DNA from 3 places in the Shewanella sp. HL-SH4 genome. Region 1 is predicted to be linked to each of the others. Evidence: predicted binding sites of a transcription regulator. Region 1 holds the regulator's gene; each other region holds the start of a gene.
What was found. Region 1 encodes LexA, which represses DNA repair genes until DNA is damaged. Its sites were predicted from a motif close to TACTGTATNNNNATACAGTA; they were not measured.
Positions count from the first base shown of each region.

Region 2: a site for LexA is predicted at 4,210-4,229, ahead of ACRWQL_RS02100 (YebG family protein). Genes of this name have one in related genera too.
Region 3: a site for LexA is predicted at 5,037-5,056, ahead of ACRWQL_RS00685 (LexA family protein). Genes of this name have one in related genera too.

Region 1 is NZ_CP195037.1:1,885,708-1,894,148, forward strand. Features, by position in the region: gene mtr (tryptophan permease) at 1-1,120, opposite strand, end outside; gene plsB (glycerol-3-phosphate 1-O-acyltransferase PlsB) at 1,120-3,543, opposite strand; gene lexA (transcriptional repressor LexA) at 3,794-4,411, shown strand; gene ACRWQL_RS09210 (cell division inhibitor SulA) at 4,408-4,926, shown strand; gene coxB (cytochrome c oxidase subunit II) at 5,316-6,887, shown strand; gene ctaD (cytochrome c oxidase subunit I) at 6,898-8,441, shown strand, end outside.
Region 2 is NZ_CP195037.1:260,497-268,937, reverse strand. Features, by position in the region: gene ACRWQL_RS02115 (MlaD family protein) at 84-2,759, opposite strand; gene ACRWQL_RS02110 (paraquat-inducible protein A) at 2,746-3,342, opposite strand; gene ACRWQL_RS02105 (paraquat-inducible protein A) at 3,431-4,057, opposite strand; gene ACRWQL_RS02100 (YebG family protein) at 4,241-4,525, shown strand; gene ACRWQL_RS02095 (GAF domain-containing protein) at 4,601-5,059, shown strand; gene proQ (RNA chaperone ProQ) at 5,336-5,959, shown strand; gene prc (carboxy terminal-processing peptidase) at 5,982-8,033, shown strand; gene pepN (aminopeptidase N) at 8,107-8,441, shown strand, end outside.
Region 3 is NZ_CP195036.1:145,166-153,606, reverse strand. Features, by position in the region: gene ACRWQL_RS00725 (hypothetical protein) at 1-59, shown strand, start outside; gene ACRWQL_RS00720 (hypothetical protein) at 40-531, shown strand; gene ACRWQL_RS00715 (hypothetical protein) at 601-1,062, shown strand; gene ACRWQL_RS00710 (thermonuclease family protein) at 1,074-1,472, shown strand; gene ACRWQL_RS00705 (S24 family peptidase) at 1,555-1,887, opposite strand; gene ACRWQL_RS00700 (GNAT family N-acetyltransferase) at 2,289-2,687, opposite strand; partial or broken gene ACRWQL_RS00695 (DMT family transporter) at 2,839-3,700, opposite strand; gene ACRWQL_RS00690 (LysR substrate-binding domain-containing protein) at 3,837-4,742, shown strand; gene ACRWQL_RS00685 (LexA family protein) at 5,066-5,473, shown strand; gene ACRWQL_RS00680 (Y-family DNA polymerase) at 5,474-6,730, shown strand; gene ACRWQL_RS00675 (HTH-like domain-containing protein) at 6,838-7,074, shown strand; gene ACRWQL_RS00670 (helicase-related protein) at 7,080-8,441, shown strand, end outside.

The DNA of each region.
Region 1 (8,441 bases):
GGGTTTTATAAGCCAATAGTGCAGGTACAATAACCGCCCAAATGGTTGCGGCTAAAGCTGCAAAACCGATAGCCATTAAAAAACCATTAGGAAAGAGTAACCCTAATACTGTTGGTGGAATAAACGTAATTGCTGCGGTTTTTAATCGACCAGTACGTGAATCATCAAAACCAAATAAATCAGCTAGGTAATCGAATAAGCCTAATGTCACCCCTAAGAAAGATGAGGCAACCGCTAAGTTGGCAAACAAGGTCAGTACGCGTGATAAATTTTCGCTGGCGATGGATTCAGATAAGGCCGCCACTAATACCCCCATATTACCGCCTTGGGCAATAATATCTGAGAACATAGCACGAGAAATATTACCCATAGTGACCACTAACCAACAAGCATAAATCACCAAGGCAATGGTTGTGCCTAGGACGATAGCTTTTACAATGGTTTTGGCATCTTTACCGTAATATTTAACCAGACTGGGTACATTGCCATGGTAACCAAAACTGGCCAGGCCAAATGGCAATGCAGCCAGCATATAAGGTAAATAACGAGCTTCACCGTCGGGCTCAAACAATCGACTTGGCTCTATTTCAATTAATAAGTTACCCGTAGCTAAAAAGAAAGTGATCACCATACCACCAAGCATAATGGTGGTAATGCGATCAACAGCTTTAGTGCTGATTAACACAATAAGTGCTAGCACCAATGCAAACACTAATCCGGCGATACTTTGCGGTAAGCTGATGCCAATAGCCTGCAGACTATGATTAACAATCGAGCCACCGCCACTAATATAAGCGTAAGTTAGGATGTACAACACAAAAGCAATTGATAAACCATTGACTATTCGACCAAATTGCCCAAGTGTATCACGCGTTAACGTGTCAAAACTGGCCCCAGGTTCAAAATGTAAATTGGCTTCTAGCAATAGTAAGCCAGACATCAGCATACAAAACCAAATACCCACTAGCATCAATAAGGAATAACTAAACCACATGCCTGCCCCAACAACAGGTAACGAGAACATTCCCGCGCCAACAGTCGTACCAGCAATAATCATTGCCCCACCAATAAGAGACTTACTTTTGGGGCTATTTTTAGCCGCATTCATGTGGTTTGCCATTAATTTAAATGCTCCGCGTTTACGCTATCTTGAATGGTTTGTCGCACTGATGGACGTAATAATCCATTCGCGTGGTCGCGTATACGGAACACTTCATCTAATGGCTCACGACTGCATAAATAACCTAGCTCTTTTAGTTTCACGCTCAGGGTATTGTACAATTTTTTATCGTAGAACTCTGGTGCAGTAATACCGTGCAACGCCCCTAACCTTTGGGCCAATAAATGGCTGTCTCGTTCAAGCTCTGCACGCTCTAATTCAGGTTTGATCCCTAGCAAGTTAAAGATAATGGCATAACGCTGTAATGTTTCACTGACGGTTTCAGCTAATAGCTCTAACTGGGTGATATTGGCTTGGACAACAACACAACGTTTATCACCACTAATTAAATTCTCCTCAACCATTTGATCAAGCACTAAATCAACATAAGCGGGAAGATCAGCAATACCCATAAATAATTCTGCTTTCATCAGCGGGTAAAAGTCCTCAACCACTGCCAGAATTTGTTCACGATTACATTCTTCATAGCGCACTAAACAACTGGCAATTAAGGAAGGAATAATCATGATATGAATAATGTTATTACGATAATAACTCAAGGTAATAGCATGGTTAGGGTCAATTGCGACAATATCCCCTAATGGGTCTTTTTCTAAGGTAAATTTATTGAGTGATAAGCAATGCTTAACAATGGATGGACCATCACCTTCTGCAACCGATGCATAGTCGGAATAAGGTGCTTGTTTTAACAACTTTAAATAGAAATTTAGCTGACGCTCAAGCTGATGACGTTCTAGCGCATTTTGCTCTGAGGCTAATAACACTAAACTAGTTAGCGTGACTGAACTTGCCGCTGCTGCGCCATTAATGTTGGTCATCACTTGATTGGCTAGAAGATTAACTGCTGGCGTAACCCATGATGGTTTCTGGTCAGGATCTTTGGCAATTTCTTCACGCCAATCAGGAGATTGCTGTTTCAAAAAGTTTTGTAAATTGATTGGCTCGCCAAAGTTTACGTAACCCTGGCCAAAATTACCCAGCTTTCGAATAGCGCCAAATACCTGCCAAAGCGATTCCTTCTCTTTTTTCTTACCACTTAATTCTTTATGGTAAGTAGCCACTTCCATCACGTGGTCATAACCGAGATAAACAGGCACTAACGTCACCGGCCGCTCAATACCACGCAGTACACTGTTAATTGTCATGGCTAACATACCGGTTTTAGGCGCAAGCAATCTACCAGTGCGTGAACGACCACCTTCGGTAAAGTATTCAACGGCGTAGCCCTTAGCAAACAGTTGATCTAAATACTCACGAAAAATAGCGGTATACAGTTTGTTGCCATTAAAACTACGGCGAATGAAAAATGCACCACCACGACGGAACATTGGGCCTGCAGGCCAGAAGTTTAAGTTGATACCGGCTGCAATGTGCGGCGGCACCATACCTTGGTAATACAAAATATAAGACAGCAGTAAATAGTCCATGTGGCTGCGATGACAAGGCACATATACAATTTCATGACCGTCATGATGCAGTTGGCGCACTTGCTCAGCGCCTTTGATGTTAATACCACTGTATAGCTTATTCCATAACCAGGTTAGAAAACGCTCAGCAATACGTACTAAACTATCTGAATAGTCGGCCGCGATTTCGTCCAGATACTCAATCGCAGTTTCACGTGCTTTTTCTTTGGAAATCTTCTTGTTTGCCGCTTCTTCTTCAATGGCCTTATTGATCGATTCAGACTTTAATAACGAAGCAAACAGAGCTTGACGGTTAGGCAGTTGTGGTCCAGTCATAACTTTACGTTGACGGCGAAAATGTACTCGAGCCACCCGAATTAATTTATGGGCAATGGCTTCATCAGTACCATGTTCATCGGCTAAGTAGCGTAATGACATTGCGTTAGAGAACTGCACAAAACTATGGCGACCTAGAAATAGAATCATTAACCATTTACGTAACCAGGTTGGATTCTCACGTTCAAGCACAGCAGCTTTCATCGTGTCATCTTCTTTGCCTGGAGTACGGCCCCAATAAAGACTTACTGGCACAAGTTGGATATCTAGTTCAGGCTGCTGACGGTGGAGCGCTAATAAACTGGTAAAACAGTTTAAAAACTTCTCACCACCCTCACGCTTACCAATAATAGGCTTTCGCCCCTCTAAACAAACAACTCGTGGCACTTTCATACCATCAAGTTGTAATGGCGCATAAGGACTTGGTAAGCCTAAGCCTTGGGTCATTTCGCTTAATGCTGCAGTGTCACTGATCGACTCTGTCTTCATGACATAAACAATGGGCTTGTCTGGATCGAAGTTTAGATCTGCAAATGGGTCATGTGGCACAACTATCGTTTGCACCATCAGCTTTTGCACCCTACGCAGCAGTCTAAGCATGATTGAATCTGGTTTTGACATAATAATATTCGCAATAAAGCCCTTTTAATATGGGCGCATAGGATACCAGAAACTGGTTACCTTTCACTATAGGCTGTACACATCAAACAATGCTTTTAAATTCAAGAACAAATAAATTGAAGCATGCAATTGATACATATAATAAAAAAGCCGTTAAAAATAATAAAATTAAAAAATAATTGGTGAATACTTGCGCAAACACAAACACTGTATATAATGACAGTTACTGTATAGAAAGACAGGAAATAACATGAGACCCTTAACACCACGCCAAGCTGAAATTTTAGAGCTTATTAAAAACAATATCTCTGAAACTGGTATGCCACCTACTCGTGCAGAAATAGCTACGCGCCTAGGTTTCAAAAGCGCAAATGCCGCTGAAGAGCATTTAAAAGCCTTGGCTAAAAAAGGGTTTATTGAAATCATGCCCGGCACATCCCGTGGAATACGATTAACCCAAGAAGATGAACCTGAAGAAACAGGTTTACCTTTAATTGGACAAGTCGCTGCAGGTGAACCTATTTTAGCGCAAGAGCATGTAGAACAATACTATCAAGTTGATCCTAATATGTTTAAACCTGCCGCAAACTTTTTGTTAAGGGTTCGCGGTGACAGCATGAAAAACATCGGCATTTTAGAGGGTGATTTACTCGCCGTTCATAAAATACAGCAAGCCAGAAATGGCCAGGTCGTTGTTGCTCGTGTTGAAGATGATGTGACAGTGAAACGTTTTGAGAAAAAAGGCAATGTCGTATATTTGCACGCTGAAAATGAAGCGTATGCACCTATCGAAGTCGATTTAAGTTACCAAAGCCTCACTATTGAAGGGCTTGCAGTTGGTGTAATTCGTATTGGAGAATGGTTATGAACAAACTAATGGGTACATCCCCTCGTCATCCTGGTTTATGGGTAGATTTGCCAACTGCAGATATTAATTTAGCGCAGCCTATCACCACACTCCAAACCGAAACCAATGGTAAAGTGGAACTCAGTCAATATGCTAGCCAGTTGGCACAACTAAGCCTGCAAGGTCGTTGGATTGTGCTAATTAACCCCGCCAATATTAATTATAAACAGATGTTAGCTAGTGCCGGGGTAAGAATGGACCGCGTATTGTTAGTACATGCGAAGGATGAAATTGAAACACTTTGGGCAATGGAAAAAGCATTAACCAGTGGTACATCAAGTGCCGTTATTTCATGGACTCAACCTTTAGATGCACGCGACAGTCGCCGATTAGAGTTAGTGGCAAAAAGTGCCCGAGCACTAGGTGTCGTTATTGAAGATGTAAGCACTCACTTAGGCACTAATTTGGCAACTAAAGCGATTATTTCATATCAAAATAATGCTGTTAAAACAATTAATTTCACTTCATTTCATTAGTACTAAACGCCGTGTTTACTGAGCCCTGTCTATGTACAGGGCTTTTTTATGCAAACTTTCAGTTAATTAGCTATAAAAGTGATCTTGATCAATGTTTAATCTACAAGTAATGTATTTAACAGGGTTGAAACATTTTTAACCTAATTGAAACGCTACAGTCTAGATTTTATCTGACAGATAAAAGCGTCAAATCAGAATTGATAGGTTCAGTTGTAGGTGCCAGCGTGGTGCACATAAATACAAATCCGTAAGCCTTACACGCTTACAACCACCAGGGTACTTTGAGGTCATCAAGCTTTTTTGGGAACCGAAGAGTTTACATAGAGCAGAGACTTACTGTGTGACTCTTCTTTGTAGTTGCTATTCGCAATTGGCAGAGGAGAAGTCTTGTGAAGCAATGGTTGTATTGTGTAATGGCGGTGTTAATGGCACCTCCACTTGGGGCAAACGAAATGCCCCTCAACATGACAAAGGGTGTAACGAATATCAGTGGCCAGGTTTATGACCTCCATATGATTATTCTTTATATTTGCTGTGCTATTGGTGTTGTGGTGTTCGGGATCATGATTTATTCAATGATCTATCATCGTAAATCCAAAGGCGCGGTCGCGGCAAATTTTCATGAAAGTACCAAAGTAGAAATTGCTTGGACCGTGATCCCATTTGTTATTTTAATTGGTATGGCCATTCCAGCCACTAAAACCCTTATCGCTATGGAAGATCCGTCTGACGCGGACTTAACCATTAAGATCACTGGTTCGCAGTGGAAATGGCATTACAGTTATTTTAATGAAGATGTCGAGTTCTATAGCATTTTATCCACTCCTCGCACCCAAATTGACGGTGATGAAACTAAAAGCGCAACCTACTTATTAGAAGTAGATAAACCTTTGGTACTGCCTCTCAATCGGAAAGTGCGTTTTTTAATGACATCAGATGATGTTATCCACTCTTGGTGGGTTCCAGCTTTTGCGGTTAAAAAGGATGCTAACCCAGGCTTTATTAACGAAGCTTGGACACGAATTGATAAAGCAGGAACTTACCGTGGTCAATGTGCTGAATTATGCGGCAAAGACCATGGATTTATGCCTATTGTGGTTCAGGCGTTGCCTGAAGCGGAATATGATGCGTGGCTTTTAGACCAAAAACAGCTTGCCAATAATGCAGCTGCCGCGGCTCAAGCAGCCTTGTCAGAAACTCTTTCAAAAGAAGAGTTAATGGCCAAAGGCGAACAAATTTACCTCTCTACATGTGCAGCATGTCACCAACCTAATGGTGCAGGCTTACCCGGTGTATTCCCATCTCTTATTGGCAGCCCACTCATTAAGGGGCCTGTCGATGGCCATATTAATATTGTGCTTAATGGTAAGCCTGGAACAGCAATGCAATCATTTGCAAAACAGTTAACCGCCAAAGATATTGCCGCGGTTGTCACCTATGAGCGTAATGCTTGGGGGAACGACTCCGGTGATGTTATTCAGGCTGTTGATGTAAGCAATGTTGCCAGTGGTATTAATGCAGCAGAACCTAATCCAGCAAATACCAGCACTCAAGCAGTTGTATCTGCCGAACCATCTGAGCAAGTCAATGCTGCAGTTACCAAAGCTGTCGACATTGTCGCCGAGGTGAAAGAGGTAGATTTGACGGAATTAACTTATGAGCAGTTAATGACCGAAGGTCTACAGGTATACACATCGTCTTGTGCAGCTTGTCATCAAGCAACAGGTGCAGGTTTACCTGGTGCGTTCCCATCATTGATTGGTAGTCCCATAATTACTGGCCCTGTTGATGCGCATATCAATATCGTTCACAACGGTAAACCCGGCACTGCGATGCAAGCTTTCGCCAGTTCATTATCACCTCGCCAAATGGCAGCGGTGATCACTTACGAGCGTAATGCATGGGGTAACAACTCAGGCGATACGGTGCAAGCAGCCGATGTCAATAGCCATGGACAGTAGGGGATAATTAATGAGTACATCTACGCACGATACTGCAGTCCATGACGACCATCATCATGGTGCCCCTAAGGGCATTATGCGCTGGCTGCTAACCACTAACCATAAAGACATCGGCTCTTTGTATTTATGGTTTAGTTTTATTATGTTTCTAACTGGCGGTGCCATGGCAATGGTGATCCGCGCTGAGTTATTTCAACCAGGCTTACAGCTAGTTGAACCTAACTTTTTCAATCAAATGACCACAGTTCATGGCCTTATCATGGTATTTGGTGCTGTTATGCCAGCCTTTACCGGCTTAGCTAACTGGCTAATACCTATGATGATTGGTGCGCCAGATATGGCATTACCTCGCATGAACAACTGGAGTTTTTGGATTTTACCCTTCGCCTTTACCATGTTACTTAGCACATTATTTATGGAAGGCGGTGGACCTAACTTTGGGTGGACATTCTACGCGCCTTTATCTACGACCTACAGTCCAGATAGCACAGCACTGTTTGTGTTCTCGATACACATTATGGGGATTAGCTCGATTATGGGCGCAATCAACGTGATTGTGACCATAGTTAATATGCGCGCACCAGGAATGACATGGATGAAGTTACCTTTATTCGTGTGGACATGGCTTATTACCGCATTCTTGCTGATTGCGGTAATGCCGGTACTGGCCGGTGTGGTCACCATGGTGTTAACCGATAAATACTTCGGCACCAGCTTTTTTGATGCCGCAGGTGGTGGCGACCCTGTTATGTTCCAGCATATTTTCTGGTTCTTTGGTCATCCTGAAGTGTACATCATGATTTTACCGTCATTCGGTATTATCTCTGCCATTGTGCCCGCCTTTAGCCGTAAGAAGCTATTTGGGTACTCGTCAATGGTATATGCGACCGCCAGTATTGCGGTGCTGTCATTCTTAGTGTGGGCACATCATATGTTCACCACGGGTATGCCGGTATTTGCAGAGCTGTTCTTCATGTACTGCACCATGCTGATTGCCGTACCAACTGGTGTAAAAATATTTAACTGGGTAGCAACCATGTGGCGCGGTTCTTTAACGTTTGAAACGCCCATGCTGTTTGCTATCGCCTTTATTATTTTGTTCACTATTGGCGGTTTCTCAGGGTTAATGCTGGCCATTACACCGGCAGATTTCCAGTACCATGACACCTATTTTGTGGTGGCTCATTTCCATTACGTACTGGTTACTGGGGCAATATTTTCCATTATGGCCGCTGCTTACTATTGGTTACCTAAGTGGACCGGTCATATGTACAACGAAACCTTAGGTAAATGGCATTTCTGGTGCTCGGTCATTTCGGTTAACGTGCTGTTTTTCCCAATGCATTTCTTAGGACTTGCTGGTATGCCACGTCGAATTCCTGATTACGCAATTCAGTTTGCCGACGTTAACCAGATTGTATCAATTGGTGGATTTGCCTTTGGATTGTCTCAGTTTATTTTCTTAGCCGTAGTGCTTAAATGCATTAAAGGTGGTGAAAAAGCACCAGATAAACCATGGGAAGGTGCTGAAGGATTGGAATGGACCCTTCCGAG
Region 2 (8,441 bases), 1.6 Mb from region 1:
TGTTTGATTGATAGAATTGTTAATTTTAAAAAAAGGCGAAGTAAAATAATTACTTCGCCTTTAAAAAATGTAACAAGCCTGATTTACTTATCTTGAGCTGGGCTCCACTCTTGCCATTCTTTATCCATGCTGTTTTGTAGCAAAAACTCAGTTGAGGGTGAAATCTTATTTACAGCTGTTGTGATATCTTTAGTCACCACTGAAATTCCTCCTGACAGTAGCGTTTCAAGTGAACCCGTTTCTATTTGTGCCCCAGAAAAAATACCAACTTCAAGCTTAATTCCTGATGCATCCCAAAACTGGCTGCTGGTATTAACAAGATGAGCATACTCTTGACGGATATGAGCAAACATAGTGACTTGTTGGCCTGTACTTGATAGCTCGTAAGCATCGATTTGGCCGATGGCTATGCCTCTGAAAAATAGAGGTGTGCCGACTTTGATTGATCCCAATTGATTATCGATTAAGGTAAAGCTAACGGCATCTTTAGGGCGGTTAGCATCATAGCGAACAGCCATTTTTGCTTCAAACTGGTCGCTAGTAATATTAGATGTCCCCGGCAATACACCAATGTACGCACCCGTGATTAGCGTATCAACATTTTTTATACCAGCAAGCGAGATTTGTGCTTCAACAACAAAATATTCAGAGTCTTGTTTACTAAAGTGCTTAGCATATTCTCCATATAAATAAGCAGTAGCATGCTGTTGAGATAAATCCTTAGTTAACTTAACTTGTTTCACTTCACCTATTTGATGGCCACGGAAACGGATAGGGGAGTTAGGTTCAATTTTAGCATTGGCGGGTAAAACAATAGCAATTGGCTTTGCCTGGGTTAAGGCTAAATGTTGATTGTCAAAAAGTTGATTATTAAATACTATCTTGGTTTGTGTCGATAACGTTTTAGTATCAACTGATTCAAACAGCTCATCATCAATAAAACCGAGTGAAATACTGCCTTTAATTGCCCCTGCAAGCGGTGCTACATCAATTTGCACTCCCGCCAAACTTGCATTCACTGTTACAGCATCATTACGCCAGAATACCGTTTTAGGTTGCAGTAACTGCTTAAACTGCTGTTCAATAGATAAATGCAGTGCAAATAAATCTTCTTTAGCTTGCCACTCAATTTTTGTAATGTGACCAATAGGCATTTTTTTATAATAAATGGGTGCGCCTTCACTTAAGCCTGCACCATCTTGGCTAATAACAGTCAATTTAAGTTTTTGTTGTTCAGCAAATAACTGCTGTGCAGAATCGATACTATTATAAATGGTAAATGCGCTACCTGACTTGACGGTCTCCTTAGCTCGACTGGGAACTAATGTTATCGCTCCTTCAATTAATGTTGTTAAATCACGTGTTTCAAATTTAACTCCATCTAAGGATGCGTCTAATTTGATTGCCTGTTCACTTACAAAAAAACTGCCCTGAGTGATAAGTGATTTAAATTCGGGATAAATCTCAGCCTGATACTTAACCGCACTAAAATCTTCCGTCAATTGGGTCGAAATAATTTTTCCTATTGGTAGTTGTTTATACCTGACCTGGGCTCCAATACTCATACCAGTGTGTGAGTCTGATGTTAAGTTTATTAATAACTTCTGCTGTTTAAGTAGATCTGGAGCCTGGGTTTCAAGCGGGTAACTTGACGGTATTGCTGCAGTGGAAGTGCCTGGTAAAATATTAATCACATTGCCTGTCACTAAGCGTGATAGATTCTTCACACCAGCAAAAGAAATATCCGCACCGGCAATCCAAAATCGAGAATCCGCTGCTAATAATGAGCGATATTGCAATTCAATTGCAGCTTGTAACGTTACTCCTGTGTCAGTTAAAGCAAGTTTTTCAACTTTACCGACAGTAACGCCTCTATAAACCAAGCTCGCGTTTTCGCTAATATCCTCGGCATTCTGTAAGTGCAGATTAAATACTAAGCCGCCGTTAGCATGCTCTTCGTCTTCAAATAAACTAAAAATATCCCCATTCTCAGCTTGAGTGGTTTCACTGCCGGTATTAAAACTAATGCCACCTGCTAAAATTGAAGCAAGACTTTCGGTATTGATTTTGACCCCGGATAGTGAGGCATCAATACTGAGGCCTGATGCATTCCAAAAACGAGAGTCAGAGTGCACTAAATGCGAATATTGCTCCTGGATAAAGGCGCTAATAATAACATTTGAGCTACCTGATAATCGATAACCTACAATACTACCAACAGGTATTTGTCGATAAAAGATAGATGAACCTACGTCAATAGAGCCAAGCTTATCGGTATGAAGTTCAATAACCATGCCTTCACTACCAGGAGTAATAGCTGGTGCCTCTCGTTGTGCTTCAAAATTAGTGCGTGATTTACCATCTCCCGGTTGAATGGCAATATAATTACCCGAAAATAGCGTTTCAAGTCCTTCAACACCAGTAATGCTGGCTTTTGGTTTAACTAACCAAAACTGAGTGTTTTTGTTCAAAAAAGGATCTGCACGATAGTCCATAACGACTTTTACATTTACGCCATTAAGATCTTCATCAATGCTGACATCCGTGACTTTACCCACAGCTAACCCTTGATATTTTACTAAGGTTTTACCGATATCAATGCCTGCAGCACTCGGGAAGTGAATGTTTATTTCAACGCCTGATTCTTTAATGCTTTTTATGCCTAGCCAAGCGCCAAGTACCAAAGCAACAATAGGGAGTAACCAGATAGGAGAAAATAGTTTTTTCTTTACAACTTTTGGCGATTCAATTTGCGTCATTATGAGTTTCCAAGCGGTCCCAAAGTAAGCGAGTGTCCAGCACTTTTGCTGCGAGTTGTGTTAATAATATTACTAATGCGAAGGCGGTTGCCGCAGGAGCGGGTTTTGCATCTAATAGTTGCCCCATATTCACTAATGCCACAGTGAGTGAAATAACAAATAGATCTAACATTGACCAGCGCCCAATCCATTCAATAATGTGAAAGCCGATCATCATTTTTCGTTTAGAAATAGGGATATTAAAGCTGATGGCACTTAAATACAGCCCCAGTCCGAAAATTTTAAGCCAAGGTACAAGAATACTGGCAGTAAACACAATGATGGCAATCGGGTAAAGGCCTAAATGGACAAGGTGTGCAATGCCGCTAAATATTGTGTCGTTAGTCACTACACCACGATTGGTAAGTAAAGTAATTGGATAAATGTTCGCTAGGACCAGCAAAACGGTTGCCGTGACTAATAAAGCCCAACTTTGTTGAATACTAGCATAATTTCGGGTGCTCAGGCGTGAATGACAGCGACTACAATTTTGCTCGGTTGTCGGATTAACTTTTTTGCACACCAGACATAAACACACCCCCATCTTCTGACCCTGAGGCGCTAATGAGGTTAATTGATTACCTTTTTCAACTTCTGCTTGTGACAAAGTCGAATGAGTGACTTCGTTATTATCAGTCATTCACAAAACTCCACATATGCTCAAGATTATATTCACGCTGTAAAAATAGAATTGATAAGAATAATAAACAAAAGCTTAATGTTCCCATGCCGAAATAAACATCAGAAAAGTCAGATAGCTGGAATGCCGAGACTAAAAAACTAATCACATAAATTTCGAGCATTGTTAATTGAGAAAGTAAACCATGATTTTTGAGTAGGCCGCGGAACGTTTGCTGCCAAAAAGAAGAGGTTAAATTAAACTTTATAATTAATACTTGAAATAGAATAGATAAGACTAACAACGCAGGAGCGGCAACTGCAGAGGCTATCACGGCCAAACCTACAATCCAGTATCCCTGTCCCCATACCGCTACAGCAGATTCAAAAACGGTGGTAGTACGAATACTGCCTAAAAAGTTAATTTCAAGTACAGGTAACAAATTAGCAGGTAAAAATAAAATAAGTGAGGTGATACATAAAGCTAAAAGGCCGTTTATAGAGCAATAGGGTGTGTCATACAGAGCTGTATCGCATCGCGGACACAGCGCCCTGACATTAGAAGGCAATGCGCGTTTTCGAATAACTAAATCGCATGAGCGACAAAGAATGACTGCTTTAAATAGCTTAGGCTCTGGCATTATGTTTATTATTTAAATTTTCCTTATCATTAAGCTGCTTATATTATACGACATTTAAAAATTTAATGAGCAATATCGAACAAAATCATAAAACAAGTCAATTATTATGTTGATGACTATTGCGTATTACCCTTTAACTATGTCAACCTTGGCACTGTATATAAAAACAGTGGAGATATGTTCATGGCAGTGATAACTCAATTTGTCGTGGTAAGAGAAGGGGTTGAGAAAATGACTTTCACATCGAAGAAAGAAGCCGATGCCTACGACAAAATGCTCGATATAGTCGATAATTTAGTACCATTTCTAGCTGCTTCTGATGCTAATTTAGATGACGCTACCTGCGAACAACTTGCTTTCTATTTAGCAAATAATAAAGACGAATTATCTAATGTACTTCGTGGTGTTGTTAAAACGGCTACACCAGCAGAAACAAAGCCAAAGAAAAAGACCGTTAAACAAGATTAATTTCAAATAATAAAAACTACTGTTAACCTATGGGTTAAATTAGTTAAAGTAATATTTTGGGATCAAGGAATTACAATGAAAGTTGAGTTTTATCGCACGTTAACTCGTCAAGTGGAAGCCTTAATGGCAGGTGAGGACGATATTGTTGCTGCAATGGCAAATTTTTCAGCATTAATAAACGACAATCTTGATGATTTAAACTGGGCCGGTTTTTATATCACTAAAGATGAGCAACTTGTACTTGGTCCGTTTCAAGGTAAAGTTGCTTGTACCCGAATACCCTGGGGTAAAGGTGTTTGCGGCACCGCCGCTGCACTAAATCAGACCCAAAGAGTAGCCGATGTACATCAGTTTGAAGGACATATTGCCTGTGACTCGGCCAGTAATTCAGAAATCGTTGTACCCGTTCGCCAAAATGGTAAGGTCATTGCGGTACTTGATATAGACAGCCCATCACTCAATCGTTTTGACCAAGATGATCAAGATGGGATTGAATTACTGGTAAAACAGTTTGAAACTTGCCTATTTGATTAAATTGCAGGCAAAAAATAGTAAATGATTGTCGCAATCGCTGCTGTGAGCTTTATAATAGCCTGCTTGAGCATTCACATATCTGTGAAAAGCCAAATAGATGCTAGTGTAAATAGCTGAAAATTTGTTAGAGTTTGTTTCAGAGGCTTTAGCAGAACGGCTGTAAATGCTAATTTGTAGGCTAAGTGTCAGTAAACTGAAAATCTTAGCAAAAGATGAACGACTACAGGCTTATTTATATCTGCCGATTTAGTCCCCTTATTTAACGTGGAAGTAAAAATGGAATCAACAGACAAGTTGACCGACACCAACGCAATTTTAGCGTTTTTATATGAAACCTTTCCTGCATGCTTTATTGCAGATGGCGACACAAAGCCATTAAAAATTGGTTTATTTCAAGATTTGGCTGAACGGTTAGCTGATGATTCTAGGGTTAGTAAAACACAACTTCGTGTTGCTTTGCGTCGTTACACTAGCAGCTGGAGATACCTTAAAGGTGTTAAAGTTGGCGTGCAGCGTGTTGATTTAGACGGCAATGAATGTGGCGCTTTAGAGCAAGAGCATATTGATCATGCTCAAGCCACGTTGAAAGAGAGCCAAGACAAAGCCAAAGCTAAACGTCAAGCTCAAGCGCCTAAGCCTGCTGCTAAAAAGCCTGCTAAGAAAGTGGCTCCTAAAGCTCGACCAGAAGCTAAAAAAGAGCGTCCAGTTAAAGTAGCTGCGCCTGTTGTTAATCTAGTGCCTGCAAAAATGGAAGACCTATCTACCAACCAACGTGTAAACGTTAAGTTAGGTGCATCGCCAGTTGCTGGAACGATTACCGACATTAAGAAAGAAGATGTCCATGTTCAGTTAGATTCTGGCTTGAGCATCAAAGTACGTGTAGCCCACATACTATTATAAAAATTAAAGGAGTAACTTGTTGATGCGAAAACTTACATTGGCCGCGTCAATTGCTTGTGCATTCGTCGGATTTTCTGCATGGGCAATTTCACCAACGGTTCAAATCAGCGAGTTACCCAAACTAGCCCAAGAGCCTCAACATCAGGCTGCGAGTAAACGAGTAACAAATTTGTTTACTCGTGCGCATTATCATCGTTTCGACCTTGATGATGCTTTTTCAGAGCAGATATACGCACGATTTTTAGAGCAACTCGATTATCGCCGCAATGTATTGACTCAAGCAGATATTAATAACTTTGACCAATATAAAAGTCAGTTTGATGACATGGTAAAAGCAGGTGATATATCACCTGCATATAAAATGTTTGATTTACTACAGACTCGTCGTTATGAACGTTTTGCCTATGCATTGACACTTCTACAAACAGAATTCGATTTTGCAAAAGAAGATGACGCTTATGAATTCGATCGTAAGGATTCTGCATGGCCAAAAGATGATGCTGAGCTTAATGAGTTATGGCGTCAACGTGTTAAATATGATGCGTTAAATCTTAAGTTAACTGGCAAAAAATGGGATGAAATTGTTGAGATTTTAACCAAGCGATATGACAATGCGATTAAACGCCTAAGTCAAACTAATAGCGAAGATGTATTCCAAACTGTGATGAACGCCTTTGCTAGAACTGTTGAGCCGCACACCAGTTATTTATCACCACGCAATGCTGAACGCTTCCAAATGGAAATGAACCTAAGCCTTGAGGGGATCGGAGCTGTTTTACAAATGGACGATGACTACACTGTCATTAAAAGTTTGGTTGCAGGTGGCCCAGCTGCATTAAGTGAAAAGCTATCACCGGAAGATAAAATCGTTGGTGTTGGCCAAAAAGGTAAAGATATTGTTGATGTTATCGGTTGGCGTTTAGATGATGTTGTTGAACTGATTAAAGGCCCTAAAGGCAGTGAAGTTGTGCTGCAGATTTTGCCTAAAAAAGGTGGCGCCAATGCTAAACCTTTTGATGTTACTATTATTCGAGACAAAATTCGTCTAGAAGATCGTGCAGCCAATTCTAAAGTGATTGAGCCTACCACAGGTGAATTTGCTCATCGTAAAGTCGGCGTTATTCAAATTCCTGGCTTTTATATGAACCTATCTGAAGATGTAGCTAAAGAATTGGCGAAGTTGAAAGAAGCTGAAGTCGAAGGCGTGGTTATTGACTTGCGTGGCAATGGCGGTGGAGCCCTCACTGAAGCGACATTACTCACTGGTTTGTTTATCGATGCAGGACCGGTTGTGCAAATTCGTGATGCAAATGGTCGCGTAAACCAAAATAGCGATAATGATGGTAGAAGTACTTATGACGGCCCACTATCAGTGATGGTTGACCGCTACAGTGCATCAGCATCAGAGATTTTTGCTGCAGCTTTACAAGATTACGAACGTGCACTGATTGTAGGTGAATCAACATTTGGTAAGGGAACGGTTCAGCAACATAAAAGCCTAGGTCGTATTTATGATATGTATGACAAGCCAATTGGCCATGTTCAGTACACCATAGCTAAGTTTTATCGTATTAATGGCGGCAGTACCCAACTTAAGGGCGTGACTCCGGATATTTTGTTCCCAAGTGCCTTAGATGCTGGTGAATATGGTGAGTCAGAAGAGAAAAATGCGTTGCCTTGGGACAAGGTTCCTGTAGCTCAATACGGGACACTTGGTAGTATATTCCCTGAATTAGTCACTCAACTTGATACCAAGCATAAGCAGCGTATAAGTGCTGACGTAGAGTTTGGTTACATCTATGAAGATATTGCAGAATTCAAAAAGCATCATAATGATAAAACAATATCTTTAGTGGAAAGTACACGGATAAAATCTCGTGAAGACGATGAAAAACGTGCTTTAGACAGAACTAACAAACGTCGTGTCAGCGATGGGCTAGAGGTGGTTAAGTCTTTAGATGATATTGAAGATGACAAAGATGCTAAAGTCCCTGATCCATTCTTAGATGAAACAGCCTTAATTATGCTGGATATGGTAGACGCAAAAAAGTTAGCTAAAGCACCAAGTCTCTAGCTAAAAAAATATATTAAAAACGCGCATTTGCGCGTTTTTTGTTATAAAAATATAAATTATGCAAGGAAATATAATGTCTGAAGCTCAGGTTAAGCATTTAAAAGATTATACCGCACCAACTTTTACTATTAGTCATATTGATCTGAATGTGATTTTAGACGGTGAGAATACTAAGGTGATAGCACTGAGTAAGATAACTCGTTCTCACTCACACCAATTAGATTTGATATTAGACGGTGAACAGCTCAACTTGGTTTCGGTGAAATTAAATGGTAAAGCATGCGAATATCGTCAAACTGAAAGTCAATTAGTGGTTGTTACAGATGAGACAGAGTTTGAATTAGAAATTACTACCGCGTTAGATCCTGAAGCAAACAGCAGCCTTGAAGGCTTATATATGTCTGATGG
Region 3 (8,441 bases), on a different replicon from region 1:
TCGATTCGTACAACAAATTATTTTTCGAGGTGACAAACAATGGCCGTAGCGACGCGTAATAAGAAATGGATAATTGGTGCCTCATTCGCAGCTGGCGTGCTATTGGCAGGTAGTTGGCTTTATGTTAACGAGACTCATCAAGCTGAAATCAAGATAGAAAGGCAACTTACGTTAGTTGGTGAATGGGTGCATGTAGATGGCATTTGTGATGGTAAAGCTGGCGCTATACGCGGTCTGGATATCACCAAAGACTTTTTGTTAGTTGAAGACGGCCAAAGCAAAAAAATTAATAACATGGATATTGTACCCGTCATTGATATGCCAGGAGCTTGCCAAGGATTCGGTGATTTTCAGTTTGATTTTAAAGTCGTTATGAACACCAATGATCTAGTGGAATATATGTATGCAAAAACATCAGATGGAACTGAGCTGTTGAAAAGCTCAAGCGGTGAATACTATTTCAGATTTTCCCCTCAATTTAAACAGCATTATGACAGTATCGTTAGTGCGAATATGCCCTCTGAAGTTTAGTAATTAAGGCGGTAGCGTGTTTTCAGAGTTAGGCGATGATAGTGGCTTACTCACAAGGAGATGATTCAAATGACATTACTTTACGATAACCAAATAAGTGCCGGGGACTTAAGTTCACACAATGTTTTGTGCTCTTTCCCAGAATTCGATGGCGAGCGTTATACACGTTTGCCAATTAATTCATTGTTGCGACTGAAAAATAAAGGCATCAGCATTCAGCAGCGGTTGGCTGAAATCGAGCTTGCAAGGCGCGAATTTGTTGGGGCTGATCTACCCTACGAAATCGACATTTCTCACCATGCAATAGATAGGTTGAGTACTCGCTACATGCACAAATACCTTAACGACAACGATGGCCAAGGCATTGTTTGTTGGCTGAAGGAAAAAGTGTTCACGTGTTTAAATGAAAATGGTGCAAACAAATCGCTAAATGCCTTGGATAGCAGCAGCGTGAGTTATGAAGGGATGCAATTTATGTTTAAGAGTCACGCTAAGTTAAGTGGAAGACTGGTATTGGTTACGGTTAATTAAAGAGGTTCGCTATGTCAAAGAATTTACTTTGTTTTATCTTTCTACTATTGAGCGCTTCTGTTTGCTCTGAAACCCTTGATATAAAGCGAGTCCACAGTGTCTACGATGGCGACACGTTTAGAGGCTATACCAGTGAATCTAAACAAGAGCCAATTCGCTTAAAAGGTGTTGATACGCCTGAAATCAAAGGTGCATGTGAAGCTGAAGTCAAAGCTGCTTATAGAGCAAGGGATTATCTAAAACGGCGACTAACCGAAGCAAATTCAATTCAACTTTTAAATCCTGGACGCGATAAATATAATCGAGTGCTAGCTGTTGTGTTAGTTGATGGGCGAGATATTGCTGAAGATATAGTTGCTGGTGGCTATGGCCGCAAGTGGATAGGCAAACGTCTGACGTGGTGTGATTAACGGTTTTCGATCACTTTTCAACGTGAAATGTTAGGGCTTTCTCTGTGGCAACGGATAGAGCTCGATACTACTCCAATGATCATTAATGCTTTTCCTCCATATGGCTACCTTGATTACATTGCAACGTCGATAGGCATTGCATTTTAGCATCCAGAATACCGCATACCCATTCGCCATCCTCTTCTGCAACGATGATATCTTTATCTCGCGGTGTCAGGGCCCTGTTGATTATCAACAAATCGCCTTTGTATATGCCAACACAATTTAGGTAATCAGTGTCAACTTGGCCAATAAGCGTAGCGCTAGGGCTGTCTATTAACAAATCATCTAAACTTAGAGCATTTTGTAGGTATTCTTGAGCGGGACTTTCGAAACCGTTGACCCCACATGATATTTTTTGATTGAATATTTGCATTAAATTCTTGGCTGTATGTTTGTACAGTATGTTGAGGCGAGTGCAGTTGGACGTCAAAATGTTCAGCTAGTATTAATCTAATTTTAACTATCAAGTTTTTATGTTGAATGTAATATAGCTTAATGTTTTCAGCTCTTTTGGTGAATAAGCGGGTTAAGGGCTAGCACACTTCTGCCCCAAAGTGTGTTTGAAATGGATATATTTCACGGTTTAACCGATTGCATTTACCCTCAAAAATATAATATCACCTTCATAGAATAGCCTGAGTCGTTATCTCTCTGCTTCACCGATAAATACAGCAAAGACATCAATGGGCTTAATACACTCGGCATTGTTGTTTACCGAGTCTTTATCGTTTGACCAATATTGCTATCATACATCTGTCATCTTATAACTAGACATTAGAGCAGTGATAGCACCATATCAACTCTGTGCATATTAGGTCCCCAGCCATCTTTAATTTCAGTCGTCTTTTTTGCACCAAATTTTTCAAAAAATGCAGCCGAAAGATGACTGGCAGCGATGTCGATGTGGGTAACATTATTATCAACTGCGATTTTTTTTGCATAAGATACCATTTGAGAACCAAGACCTTTCCCATGCACTGATGGACAAGTCATGATCCATGTAATATTTGCTCTGTTATTTTTTTCGTCGATATTCAAGCCAAAAACGGCCACGATTTCACTTTCAATTTGTCCAACTTTATAAGTTTTTCCCTGCTTTTCGAGGAACTCAACATAATCCTGTCTTTCATTATTTGCGAAAAATTCGGGACAATTTTTATCAAATAATGCAATGCACTCTTAAAAACATAAATCACAGTAATCTTTAAACACTAATTTAGTATCAGTCATAATTATCTTCACTTATTGTTAACATTACACATCAATCTGATGTGTTTTTAAGGCCTGTTTTGACGTTTAATTTGAAATAATTTGATTACTTTATTCAAACCTCCTTCTTATACTTAACAGATTCAAGTGTCGCTAACCAAACTAAAGGTAAGATGATTAACGCTGAACCTATCACAAAACTCAAATCAGGAACTTCATCAAACCACATGATGCCCACTATTACGGCACCTAATAAGCCAGTATATTCAGCGCTAGAAATTTTATGTGCTTCAACTGTTCGGTATACCAAGACGCATATACCTGCATAAATCAAAATGAATAAATTTGAGCTTGCCGCTGTGAATAGCGGGTACCAATCCAAAGGTTGGTGTTCCCAAATTGCTAAACTAAAGGCAAAAGGTATTCCCATTAGATTGGTCAAGAATAAAGTCTGAGCGACAGTGTGGTGCTGAGGAAGTTTACGAACCAAGAGATTATTTGTAGCCATTGTTACCGCGACTATAAGTGCAGATACAGCCGCCAAACTAATTTGTGTCGGTTGTACAACGACGAGAATACCGACAAAACCCACAATCGATACGGTTATAGTTGGGGTGGTTAACGTGTCTTTATAAAATAAAAAACCCAACGGTAACATAAGTAATGGGGCAGTATAAAAAATAGCATTAACAGTTGCCAGAGGTAGAGCTTGAAGAGACAATACCATGAATATGGCACCAAATAACCAAACATGGCCACGTACAAAGTGCCATTTTAAATGACTAAATAATTTGATTTTTGTATTGAATAAGCAAAATGGCAAAAGCATCAATACTGCTGTTAATTGTCTAAATAGAACAAATTGATACACTGCAGCCCCAGTCGGCAGGCTTTTTTATTAAAGCATCCGAAATGACGGCGACAATATTTCCTAAAATCAATAAAACCATTGCAAATCCAACACTCATCTTCGGCATTTTTTCCCTCGACTTATTCTAAAAATGTAAAAAATTAAATACCATTACGCAAATCAGGTGCTTAAGTAGGGAGTATATTCATATAATTCTATGACGTATAATGATATAAAATTGCTTAGTATTAGCTGAGGTAATAATGAAGTTGCCACCATTGCGCGCTGTACAATGTTTTGAGTCAGTTGCCAGGCTTAATAGTTTTTCAAAAGCAGCAGAAAGTCTTAATGTGACTCAAAGTGCGGTGAGTCATCAAGTACGAATGCTTGAGGAGTATCTTGGTGAAGCTATGTTTTACAGGCAAGGCCGGACATTTTCATTAACAGAAGTTGGAGAGCGTTACTTCACAGAAGTCAGTCAATCACTAGCTATTCTGTCTAATGCCAGTCAGATTATTCGACACGGTAAACCTGGGTATATTCGTTTAGCACTTTATAGTTCAGTAGCCGTCAATTGGTTAATCCCTCGATTAGAAGATTTCCGTAAACAGTATCCAGAGATAGAAATAACGTTAGATATGGTCACAGATCAGCCGGATTTTAATGACCAATTCGCAGATTGTTTTATTACCGTAAATCCACCAAAACGTCACTTTGTAAGTAAATTGTTATTTACTGAAAAGTTATTTCCTGTTTGCGGTCAAAAGCTTTGGGAAAAAATAAGAGATAAGCCACTCCCTGAGGCATTGTGGCAACATCCGATATTGTCTGTGCGATATTCTGACACAAATCAAAACATCGCCGATGATTGGTTACGATGGTGTAAAGCCGGTGGGTTTGAGCTACCTAGTGATCTAAAAGTTAATCAATTTAGCCATGTGCTACTCGCGGCAGAAGCGGCACGTTACAATTTAGGTATTACGCTTATTAATAACTATATGACGGTAGATCAATCTCATAAACAGAATTTTGTCAGAATTCCTATGCATGAATTGAAAACTGGTGATAACTTTTACTTTGTCTATAGTGAGTTAAATTCTAACAGGGCTGATATAACAGCGTTTGGTCGTTGGTTGGAACAGCAATGTTATACACTTAATATACGATAATTGTCATGTTGTCATATCCCGCCTAATAAGACTTTCAACAAGTTAATGGAGTAACAGGTTGTAGTGGCTTAGTAAAATTGGCCATAGATGTGTAGTAAACAGATATTTTTCACATAGAAAAATCTATCTGAAAATTTAGCGTTGTCGGAACTTCGTAACTTGCTTTTGTCCAAAAACGAGTTGCTTAGAAAGACTATAAAAGACCTACATTTGTCATCAACCTGATTTTTTATCATTTCAGCTCGGATTTTATATCCAAGTTATGCTTGCTTCTTTTTAGTTCATCATTAAAATTACTGTATGTAAATACAGTGGTGTTGTTTATGCGTGTGATCCCCATACCTGCCCATGCAGGAATAATAGGCTTTGAAAGTCCAGCTGCAGAGTACAGTCAGTTAAGTCTGAGTTTAGATGATCTCCTAATCGAGCATCCTAGCGCAACCTTCATAGGACTCGCTCAAGGCGATTCAATGCAAGACGTTGGTATCTTTGATGGTGATGTGCTCATTGTCGATCGCCATGAAACAGCCCGAAATGGAGATGTTATAGTTGCCAATTTTAATGGTGAATTTGTTTGCAAGATCCTTGATTCTCAACGCCGTCTATTGCTGTCTTCAAATCATCAGTTCCAGCCAGTAACCATTCATGAACATGATGAGTTTAGTATCGAAGGTGTAGTGACTCGCTCTATTCGTTGCCACCGTCAAAGTCCATTATTGTGTGAGCATTAGATGTTTGCCCTTGTTGATGCCAATAGCTTTTATTGTAGTGCAGAACAGGTCTTCCGTCCTGATTGGCGTGGTAAGCCTGTTATTGTGTTAAGTAACAACGATGGGATGATTGTTGCTGCTAATCGTCAAGCTAAAGAAGCTGGAATTGGGAAGTTTCTACCTTACTTTCAAGTTAAAGCCTTATGCGCCAAACGTGGTGTTATTGTCTGTTCATCGAACTATGAACTTTATGCTGATTTATCAAGCAAGATGATGGACATCATTGGCCGCTTTGCCCCTGAGCAACATGTCTACTCCATTGATGAAAGCTTCCTCTCCTTTAAGAACTGCTATCCCGCTATCAAATGCCTCCTTACTCAAGGCCAGTTAATTCGCCGTGCAGTGTGGAAAGAGACGCGTTTAGCTGTTTGTGTTGGGATCGGTGAAACACTGACATTAGCTAAAATTGCGAACCATGCTGCTAAAAAGGTTAAGGGCTATCATGGCGTTTGTGTGATTAATACCGACCAAGAACGTGTCGCTATCCTAAAGCAACTTGTTGTTGGGGACGTATGGGGTATTGGGCAAAGGATTAGTAAGAAGCTAGCATTAATGAATATCCATACTGCTTATCAACTAGCGTGTATGCCACCTGGGCTAGCCCGAAAACAACTCAGTATTGAAGTCGAGCGCACAGTTCGTGAACTAAACGGACAAGTGTGTAAAGTGTGGGATGAGGCAAGGGCTGATAAAAAGCAAATTTTCTCAACGCGGAGTGTAGGGGAGCGGATCGCCGACTTTGACTCATTATTACAAGCTTTGAGCAAGCATGTCGGTATTGCAGCTAGTAAAGCGCGTAAGCAAGGCTCAAGCTGCAAGACCATGCTACTTTTTGCTAGCAACTCACCCTTTGATGAACGTCCTGTTAGTTACAAAGCTATAGTGCATTTCCCTTGCCCTACTAACTGCACCGTCGAGCTAACCAAAGCTATCAGTGAAGCTGCGCCCAAGCTATTTCGTGATGGTGTTCGTTACTACAAGATAGGAATTGGTCTAATCGATTTAGCTAGCGAACAGAGCAGCCAACTTGATTTGTTTAATCCCCCGACAGCTAAGCCAGCATTAATGCTTACGTTAGATCACATCAATCAACGTTATGGCAGTGATACAGTGTTTCTCGCTGCACAAGGTATAGAGCATAAATGGGCAATGAGAAGGGATTTACTGACACCGCAATACACAACTAAATGGCTAAGTGTGCCACACATTAAGTGCTAACGTGGTTATGCCCCATTGTTGGTTTAAGAACCTAATCACTACGATTAGCTATTTTTGCAAAAATAGCTAAAATAGCTAGAAGCTGTTTTGCCTAGTGTGGATACGTTGTGAACAAAGAAATTATAGAAGAAATTAAGCAAGCACTTGCCTCTGCCCCTCGCAATAAGTACATGGCCGAATTACATCTTCAGTCCATCAAATATGCTGATGAATTAGGAAATATTACGGCTAGAGAATTTTGTGAGGAAGTCGGATTGAGGCCTAGTTACGCCACTGAGTTTAGTAAGATGAGAAATCTTACAACAAGGCTCAAAGCTGCTGGTTTAGATACAAGGAAGGTTTAAACAGTATGTTAATTGACAACGTTACTAATAAAGTAGCTGATACACTTTCAAAAACGATTAAAACCAACGATAAGCTCTCCGTTATGACGGGGCTTTTTTCTATCTACGCTTTCGATCACTTGAAAGAGTCGTTGAACAAATTAGAATCAATTAGACTACTATTTTCTCAAGCAAAAGGTTTCGACTCATTTGATTCCTTTGACCGTGAATCGCCTTTTGGTGCTCTTAATGGTACGACTCTAGAAAACAAGTTTCGTAATCAATTGAACCAAAAAGCGATAGCGCAAGAGTTTGCTGATTGGTTGAAAGAGAAAGCATCGGTTCGCTTGGTTCAACAAGCAGGCGCTGTTCAGCAACATATCACCCATGTCAATTCTCAATCAAACTCAATTGCAATTAATGGTGCTCAATTTAATGGGCAAGGTCTGGGGCTAACGGTATCTTCAGGCTTTGATATGATAAGCCTTGCAAAAGCAGAACAAGCACAAGAACTTTTAGGCTTCTTTAACCGAGTTTGGGGGAGTAAAGCACAAGTCAAAGATGCCACCGAACTTTTTCAAGCTGAACTTGCAAAGTTTACCTGTGATCAAACACCACAATTTATCTATTTCATTATCTTATATAATATTTTTAAAGATTTTGTCGGTGATCTTCAAGAAGACAAGATTTTAAAAGTAAAAACAGGATTTAAAGATACATTAGTTTGGAATAAATTGTATAAATTTCAGAAGGATGGTGTGTTAGGGGCAATTAATAAACTAGAACACTTTAATGGTTGTATCATTGCTGATAGCGTTGGTTTAGGTAAGACATTTGAAGCTCTTGCAGTAATAAAATACTACGAGCTTCGCAATGATAAGGTGCTTGTTCTTTGTCCTAAAAAGCTGCGTGATAACTGGCTTATTTATACGCAAAACGACAAACGTAATTTACTCGCGAGTGATCGCTTTAATTACGATGTACTTAACCATACCGATATGAGCCGTACAGCTGGTTATTCAGGCGATATTAACCTTGAAACAATTAATTGGGGTAACTACGATCTCGTTGTAATCGATGAATCACATAATTTCCGCAATAATAACCCTAAGAAAGATGGGCGAAATCGCTACCAACGACTTCTGGAAGACATCATTCAAGCCGGTGTAAAAACCAAAGTCCTGATGCTTTCTGCTACGCCTGTAAATAACCGCTTAAATGATATGAAAAATCAAGTAGCGTTTATTACGGAAGCGAATGATCAAGCGTTGTCGGAACATGGTATTAACAGTATTGAAAGTACATTAAAGCAAGCCCAAGCTCGCTTTACTAAATGGGCTGAACAAGATCCTTACGTGAGGACATCTAAAGAATTGCTTGATTCGATG